Regions from separate parts of the Blautia sp. MCC269 genome, predicted to be linked through region 1. Evidence: riboswitches for the same ligand, from Rfam matches in the RefSeq annotation. Region 1 holds a riboswitch; the other holds the start of a gene.
The links. Region 1 has a riboswitch for FMN ahead of ribD (bifunctional diaminohydroxyphosphoribosylaminopyrimidine deaminase/5-amino-6-(5-phosphoribosylamino)uracil reductase RibD). Riboswitches for the same ligand answer to the same signal wherever they lie in the genome.
Positions count from the first base shown of each region.

Region 2: it holds a riboswitch for FMN, as region 1 does, so the genes downstream of both, GPK88_RS18465 (ECF transporter S component) here and ribD (bifunctional diaminohydroxyphosphoribosylaminopyrimidine deaminase/5-amino-6-(5-phosphoribosylamino)uracil reductase RibD) in region 1, are expected to answer to the same signal.

Region 1 covers NZ_WQQE01000026.1:54,492-58,697, reverse strand. Annotated here, with positions in the region: gene GPK88_RS09830 (RNA-guided endonuclease InsQ/TnpB family protein) at 1-575, shown strand, start outside; gene GPK88_RS09825 (zinc ribbon domain-containing protein) at 708-1,475, shown strand; FMN riboswitch at 1,595-1,709, shown strand; gene ribD (bifunctional diaminohydroxyphosphoribosylaminopyrimidine deaminase/5-amino-6-(5-phosphoribosylamino)uracil reductase RibD) at 1,985-3,112, shown strand; gene ribE (riboflavin synthase) at 3,094-3,747, shown strand; gene GPK88_RS09810 (bifunctional 3,4-dihydroxy-2-butanone-4-phosphate synthase/GTP cyclohydrolase II) at 3,766-4,206, shown strand, end outside.
Region 2 covers NZ_WQQE01000105.1:127,082-131,287, forward strand. Annotated here, with positions in the region: gene GPK88_RS18460 (MATE family efflux transporter) at 1-1,344, shown strand, start outside; gene GPK88_RS18465 (ECF transporter S component) at 1,487-2,122, opposite strand; FMN riboswitch at 2,252-2,369, opposite strand; gene GPK88_RS18470 (glycosyl hydrolase) at 2,417-4,206, opposite strand, start outside.

The DNA.
Region 1 (4,206 bases):
ATCAGATAAAACAATTGAGGATCTATCCGCCGGAAAACGGAAAATGCGACCTTATTGTTATCTATGAGATTGAAGGACCAGAGCAGCTTTTACAGAATGGACATTATTTATCTATTGATCTTGGACTTCATAATCTGATGACCTGTTATGATTCCGGAAATGGCAGGACTTTTATCCTTGGAAGGAGATATCTTTCATTGGAAAGATATTTTCATAAAGAGATCGCCAGAGTGCAGTCTGTTTGGTATGCACAGCAATCGGAAAGAGGGATAAAATATCCAGGATCATCGAAACATATCCAGAGACTTTACAGAAAAAAGCAGAATGCAGTGAAGGATTATCTTCATAAAGTGACCAGATGGATTGCAGAATACTGCATAAAAGAAGATATCCGCTGTGTGGTTGTGGGAGATATCCGAAATATCCGTAAAGAGAAAGATATGGGTCATAAGGTCAACCAGAAGTTTCACGGACTGCCATATAACAAGCTGTATATCATGCTGGGATATAAGCTGAAACTGTATGGTATCCAATTGATAAAAAAAGTAAGAAAGCAAAAATACATAAAAAGATAGATGGTCAGCTTTAAGATTGTGCTGATGATTATTGCGATAAGTGTGTTTGGTGTTGGATTATTCGTTGGCAACAGCAGGTTGCTTTTCAAAACATGGATTTATCTATATGATGTGGTTATGGAGGTGACGACTATGGAAACAAAAAATATTATTTTGAAACTTCGTACTGAAAGAGGAATGTCACAAGACGAGCTGGCAGATAAAATCATGGTAACAAGGCAGGCAGTATCACGTTGGGAAAATGGAGATACCGTTCCGAATACTGATACACTTAAGCTCTTATCGAAAGAATTTGATGTCTCGATCAATACGCTTCTGGGAGAACCGAGAAAGCTGATCTGTCAGTGCTGCGGGATGCCAATTGATGATGATTCCATACTGGGACGTGATAAGGATGGCGCATTAAATGAGGAGTATTGTAAATGGTGCTATGCAGATGGAACATACACATATAATGATATGGATGAATTGATTGATGTTTGTGTAAAGAATATGGTAAATGAAAGCTTTACCGAAGAACAGGCACGCACTTATCTGAAAGAAATGCTTCCAAAGTTAGATTACTGGAAAAGGTATGATGAACTTAGTGACAATGGGCAGTTTGAAGAGTTTAAAAAGCAATTGATAAATGAAATAAATGATTTACATATAGATGGACTTCCAAGGGTAGACAGACTGAATGCACTTGTAGGTAAATATGTAAATCTGGAATATGCACTGCCAAATGGACAAAAAGTGAAATTTCTGGATGACCAGAAAACTTATCTGGGAAATCAAATGGAGTCTGAATTCGGAGGGGACAGATACTTCGGTATTCTGGCAAATATGGATTTTATTATGATATGTACATATGAGAAAGACGGTGAAAATCCTGAATTGGTTATATACAAAAAAAGATGAGTATAGTATGCGGATTAGTGATTAGTTTCGTTACCGTTCACTGATAATATTCCGCATGGAATGAGTAAAATAAAAATTCCGCTTTACAAATAACAGATAAAGTATTAAAATAAACAAAAAGATATCTTCAGGGCAGGGTGAGATTCCCTACCGGCGGTAGAGCCCGCGAGCCGAAAGGCATGATCCGGTGAGATTCCGGGGCCGACAGTATAGTCTGGATGGAAGAAGATGATAGTACAGTTGATTTTTGTATGAATGAATGTAGTATCAGAGCTCTGAGATGGTGATCCATTTCAGAGCTTTTTATGTAGGAAATAATCAGACATTCATTTATTGATCATATGTAACAGATCAATTCCACCCTGCAGATATTTCTGCAGGCTTTTTTTGTATCTGGTATATCGTTTTCGAAATAACTATACCATTCACTTGTCGGTGAATCCGATTGCACAGGGTTAAAAGTCTCGGTGTACCAGACAAAGAACAGGAATAAGAAAGAAGGAATAGAAATGACGGATCAGGAATATATGCTTCGGGCGATCCAGCTGGCCAAAAAAGGAGAAGGCTGGACGAATCCCAATCCGATGGTAGGGGCAGTGATCGTAAAAGACGGAAGGATCATTGGGGAAGGCTATCATAAAAAGTATGGAGAACTTCATGCGGAACGTAATGCAATTGCTTCCCTCACAGAATCAGCAGAAGGTGCGGTGATTTATGTTACGCTGGAGCCTTGCTGTCATCATGGAAAAACACCTCCATGTACGGAAGCGATCATTGAACAGAAGATCAGAAAAGTGGTGATCGGTTCCCGGGATCCGAATCCGAAAGTGGCAGGAAAAGGTGTACAGATGTTAAGGGAAGCCGGTGTAACAGTAGTTGAAGATTTTATGAGAGAAGAATGTGATCAGCTGAATCCGGTGTTTTTCCATTATATTACTACGAAGACTCCTTATGTGGTGATGAAGTATGCCATGACACTGGATGGGAAGATCGCAACGAAGACAGGAGCATCAAAATGGATCACCGGAGAAGCGGCAAGAAAAGAAGTACAGCATATGCGGCATCAGTACATGGGAATTATGGCAGGCATTGGAACTGTGCTTGCAGATGATCCGATGTTAAACGTCCGGGTAGAAGGATGGAAAAGTCCTGTCAGGATTGTGTGCGACAGTAAGCTCAGGATCCCGCCGGACAGTCAGATCGTAAAAAGTGCGGAAAAGTACCGGACGATCGTGGCTTATGCAGATCAGAAAAATACAGAAGAAAAAATAAAAATATTACATACCATGGGAGTTGAGACCATTTACTGTCCGGATGAAAAGAATCAGATAGACCTTAAGAAGCTGATGACAGATCTTGGAAGCAAAGGCATTGATAGTATTCTCCTGGAAGGAGGCGGTACGTTAAATGACAGTGCCCTGCGAGCCGGAATTGTAAAGGAAGTACAGGCTTTTGTGGCACCAAAGCTGTTTGGCGGTGTGGCCGGGAAGACACCGGTAGAAGGTATCGGAGTTGAATTCCCGTCTGAAGCAGTGGAACTGAAATATACAGATATCTGCCAGATTGGTGAGGACATCCGGATAAGATGTCAGGTGTGTGAGAAAAAACAGGAGGAATCATGTTTACAGGAATCGTAGAAGAGAAAGGAAAAGTCCGTTATATACAGCTGACAGGAGAATCAGGGATCCTGGCAGTGAAAGCCCGGAAGGTCCTGGAAGGAACAAGGATCGGTGACAGTATTGCGGTGAATGGTGTGTGTCTGACAGTTACGTCGATCCAGCCGGACGGATTTACCGCCGATGTGATGGCAGAGACTATCAGAAGAAGCAGTCTTGGAAGCTGCAAGGCCGGAAGCCAGGTAAACCTGGAACGTGCAATGGCTGCAGACGGCAGGTTCGGAGGACACATAGTAAGCGGCCATATTGATGGGACTGGCGTGATACGTTCCATGCTCCGGGAAGAAAATGCCATCTGGGTATCGATTGAGACATCGCCACAGATTTTGCATCTGATCGTGGAAAAAGGATCCGTTTGTATTGATGGGATCAGCCTGACGGTTGCAAGGATTGATGAAGCTGGTTTTCAGGTGTCGGTCATTCCACATACAGGAGAAGAAACCACCCTTTTGGAAAAGGTGCCGGGGGATCTGGTTAATCTGGAAAATGATGTGATCGGAAAATATGTAGAAAAACTGCTTGGCATCAGAAAAAATGAAGAAGAGAAAAAAGAATCCGGAATTACGATGGAGTTTCTTGAAGAATTCGGGTTTTAAAACAGGAGGATATACAGTATGTCACAAAATTATCAGTACAACACAATTGAAGAGGCACTCAGGGATCTTAAGAAAGGAAAAATAGTTCTGGTCACAGATGATCCGGACAGAGAAAATGAGGGAGATCTGATATGTGCGGCAGAGTTTGCAACCCGGGAAAATATTAATTTCATGGCGACCTATGCAAAGGGTCTTATCTGTACACCGATGAGTGCGGAACTTGCGGCGAGATTGAACTTTCCTCCGATGGTTGCTGAGAACACGGACAATCACAGTACAGCATTTACCGTGGCAGTGGATCACGTAGATACAACCACCGGTATCTCTGCGGCAGAACGCTCCTATACCATTATGAAGTGTGTGGATGATCAGTCAAAACCGGAGGATTTCAGAAGACCGGGACATGTATTTCCGCTTATTTCCAGAAAAGGCGGGGTTCTGGTACGGAATGGCCATACG
Region 2 (4,206 bases), on a different contig from region 1:
ACCGCCCCTGTAGGCAGCCTGATCGCCAAGTTCGCCATCCCCGCCATCATCAGCATGCTGGTCAGCGCACTCTACAACATCGTTGACCAGATCTTCATCGGTCAGGGCGTAGGAATGCTGGGAAATGCAGCCACAAACATCGCATTTCCTGTAACCATCATCTCCACCGCAGCCGCACTGCTCCTCGGAATCGGCAGCGCCTCCAATTACAACCTGGAAATGGGCGCAGGAAACGAAAAAAAAGCCAGCTCCATTGCAGGAACCGGACTCTCTTCCCTGGTGATCTCAGGCGGAATCTTAGCGGTCATTGTCCTCCTGTTCCTGAAACCACTGCTCCATTTTTTCGGCGGAACCGCAGACGTTATGCCCTATGCCATTGATTACATGGGAATTACCGCCGTCGGCCTGCCCTTTTATGTTTTAAGCACCGGCGGCAATCATCTGGTCCGCGCAGACCGGAGTCCCACATATTCCATGACCTGTATCCTGGCCGGCGCAATCATCAACACCATCCTAGACCCACTTTTTATCTTCGGGTTCGGCTGGGGCATCAAAGGCGCGGCCTGGGCAACGGTGATCGGTCAGGTTGTGTCCGGACTCTTAATTATTTTTTACTTTGCCAGACTTCGGAACATGTATCTGGACCGCTCCATGCTGATCCCGAAGGCCCACAACCTGTCCGCTATTTTTTCTCTGGGAATGGCATCCTGTATCAACCAGATTGCCATCGCCGCAGTGCAGATCGTCATGAACAACACCCTTCGCCATTACGGCGCACTCTCCGCTTACGGAAGTGATATCCCTATCGCCTGTGCAGGAATCATTTCCAAAGTCAACCAGGTATTTATGGCCATCTGCATCGGAATCTCCCAGGGTTCCCAGCCCATCTGGGGATTTAACTACGGTGCCGAAAAATACAGCCGTGTACGTCAGACATACCGTTATTCCGTAACCTTATGTACTGTGATTGCAACCGTATTTTTTATCTGTTTCCAGTTCTTCCCTCACCAGATCGTAAGCATCTTCGGAAACGGAAGCGACCTGTACTTTCAGTTTGCGGAAAAATATCTCCGAATCTTCATGCTGATGACTTTTGCCAACGGAATCCAGCCTATGTCTGCCGGATTTTTTACCTCCATGGGAAAAGCAAGACTCGGTGTGATCATGTCCCTCACAAGGCAGGTATTCTTCCTGTTGCCACTGATCGTCATCTTCCCCTTCCTCTTTGGAATCGATGGTGTCATGTATGCAGGACCGATTGCAGATACCTCCGCATTCGTACTGGCTGTTGTTTTTGCCAGACGTGAACTTGGAATTATGAAAGCTGCAGAACAGACCGTCTGATGTTCTGCAGCCCAATAAATACAGACATATAAAGCAGACACCACAACCTGCATACATCTGTAATATATAAAAAATGCCATGTAACCTTACTGCTTATTATATTCACAGTAAAATTACATGGCATTTTTATTTTCTCTTACGATCAGTCACCCTTCAGTACAACACGGATCTTCTTATAAATTACAAATACGATCAAAGATGTCAGTGCATATTTAAAGATATTAAACGGTACGATGATCAGCAGTGCAAAGGTAAGCAGCCCGTTTACGGAGCTGTGTACTGCACTTCCCATCTGGATAAAAGTCTCGATCGGCATTCCAAAAGCCTTACCGTAAGCCGGAAGCAGCACAAAGGCATTGACAAAGCATGCAAGGATCGCTGTCAGAACTGTTCCCGCTGCCATACCTGCAACTGCATGTACTCTGCTCTTTTTATGACGGAAACGATAGATCAGGCCGGCCGGTACCACATAGGCACATCCAAACAGGAAGTTGGCAACATCGCCAACACCGGCAGTCATGGTTCCCTTAGTCACGAGATGTACGAGAATCTTCACAAGCTCGATCAGGATACCTGCTACAGGTCCCATAGCGAAGGTTCCTACCATAACCGGTACCTCGGAAAAATCAAGCTGATAAAAAGACGGTGCAAGAAACGGGATCGGAAACTCAAGATTCATCAATACTCCTGCCACAGCACCAAGCATAGCTACCTGCGCGATAGTTCTTGTTCTGCTTCTTTCCACGGCATTTCCTCTCTGTAATATCTGTTCACTCATAACTCTCTCTCCTTCTTCAGAAATATTCAAAGAAAATTTCTACAAGAAATCTTTATGCGAAAAAATTCCTTCACATAAAAAGCCCCGGGAGCTTCTTCCCGGGGCGCTGAGCACGTTCTTCAAATACTGCGCGTTCTTCTCTCATCCAGACTTTACTGTCGGTTCCGGAATTTCACCAGATCAGCCGCCAAAGCGGGTCGCGGACTATACCGCCGGTAGGGAATCACACCCTGCCCCGAAGAAATTTTCTTTTTATTGATTTATTATAACGCGCTCTTTTTATAATTACAAGCCTTAATTTTTCTCTGCAAGAACCGGCGCTTTCAGAAGGCCTGACGGTTTTATCTGATACTCATAGGACCAGAGGTCGCCGGTTGTCCTCCATGCATTTGGTCCATACCAGTCTTCTTTCTGATCACAGTTGTGTAAGGTTCCAAATGTATTCACCCGGTTTCCAAATACAGTCAGCTCCAGGAGATGCTCTCCTGCCGGCAGTTCACCAAGAGATAACTCATAAGGAGAAAATGCAATATACCCCGCTTCTTTTCCATCCACAGAAGCCTTCATAACCGGTGCGCGGAACAGATTTGCCCGTACATTTACTTCTCCGCCTTTGCTGATAAATGGAATTTTATATGTCACATTTCCACCATAGAACGGATAACCCTGAACGGTAAGGTCACTGAAGGCTGCCTTGTGGCTCACTGCATCCAGCACCTGGTCTCTTCCCACAGCTTTCACGGAAAACTCTCCCAGCAGGAACATTGCTTCGATATTCACTTTGGAATTATAAGGAATCTCAACAACCAGTTCATGCTCTCCGGATTCCATCTTTGGAAGCGGCACTTTGCGGATACAGTGGTCTGTATACCATCCCTCTGCACGGTTTTCCACTGCTTTCTCATCCAGGAAGATTCTGGTTTTCTCGTCATTTTCCATAGCAAGGAAGATTCCTTCCAACAGAACCTCTGTATGGATATGGAATCGCAGGGACAAAGTATGTTCAAAGCCTTCCACTCTGTCATTGGTCCACGGCTGTGCAAAAGCCTCCATGCGGAGCGGATATCCCAGCTTCTCACGGAACTGATTGTCAATACGGAGAATCTCTTCCTCCGGCTGCCACTCCCCACCGTCAAACGCATATTCAGCCAGATCCAGGATACTTACATTCGGCTCACTGCGGACAATCTCCACCTGATCGGAAATATCCAGCTGGCAGCTGCATTTCTTCTCCTCACTGGCAGAACCACTCTTATTATTCTCAGCATTATCTGTTTCAGAAAGCAATTCTTCCGATACCATGGATGCTGTGCCAGCCGGCTCCAGCCAGAGAAGAAGACTGTCATGATCAAACATGCTTCGTTCCAGAACAGTGTCCCCTTTATGGTACTCTGCTTTTACCGGATAAATTTCACCTGTCATAGCATCATATACCGTCATCTTCCAGGATCCGCGGATACGGATGCGGAGTTTTTCTTCTCTTGGAAGATCCTGATTTTTCTTACGCTCCTGCAGTTCATTGATCACGATACAGGCATCGGAGATCTTCTCTGTGCGGTTTACATGACACAGGAACAGCCAGCGGTTTTCTCCCTCTTCTCTCATCTGGTAGATCAGGTTTGTGGCGGGTTTACCGTCATCCTCAAATACCTCGATATCTCTTGCCTCTTTCACAGCTTCCAGCAGACGGTACTTACTGAATGCCACAGTCTCACACTTCTCTGCCAGCTTCGCACCTCTGTCTGACGGATAGGCATCTGCATATTTCGGAAGCTGTCCTGCAAAGATCACCCGGCCGCCTCTTTCCTTAAATTTCTCAAGGATCTCCAAAGTAGAGCTTCGAAGTGTCAGGCAGTTCGGTACCAGAACTGTATCATATTTCATTACTCCCACCTTCAGAAGTTTTTCCTCTTCCTGTCCCTGATTCAGATCCGGAAGCAGAGATTCTGAAATAAAATCAAAATCAACAGTGCCATAAAGCAGCCATTCGATCATATGGATAAAGTTTTCATCCATCTCCTCACGGATCGGTGCTGTCTGTTCCTTCGGTCCCCAGAAAAGCCAGTAAGACTCTACCGGATGGA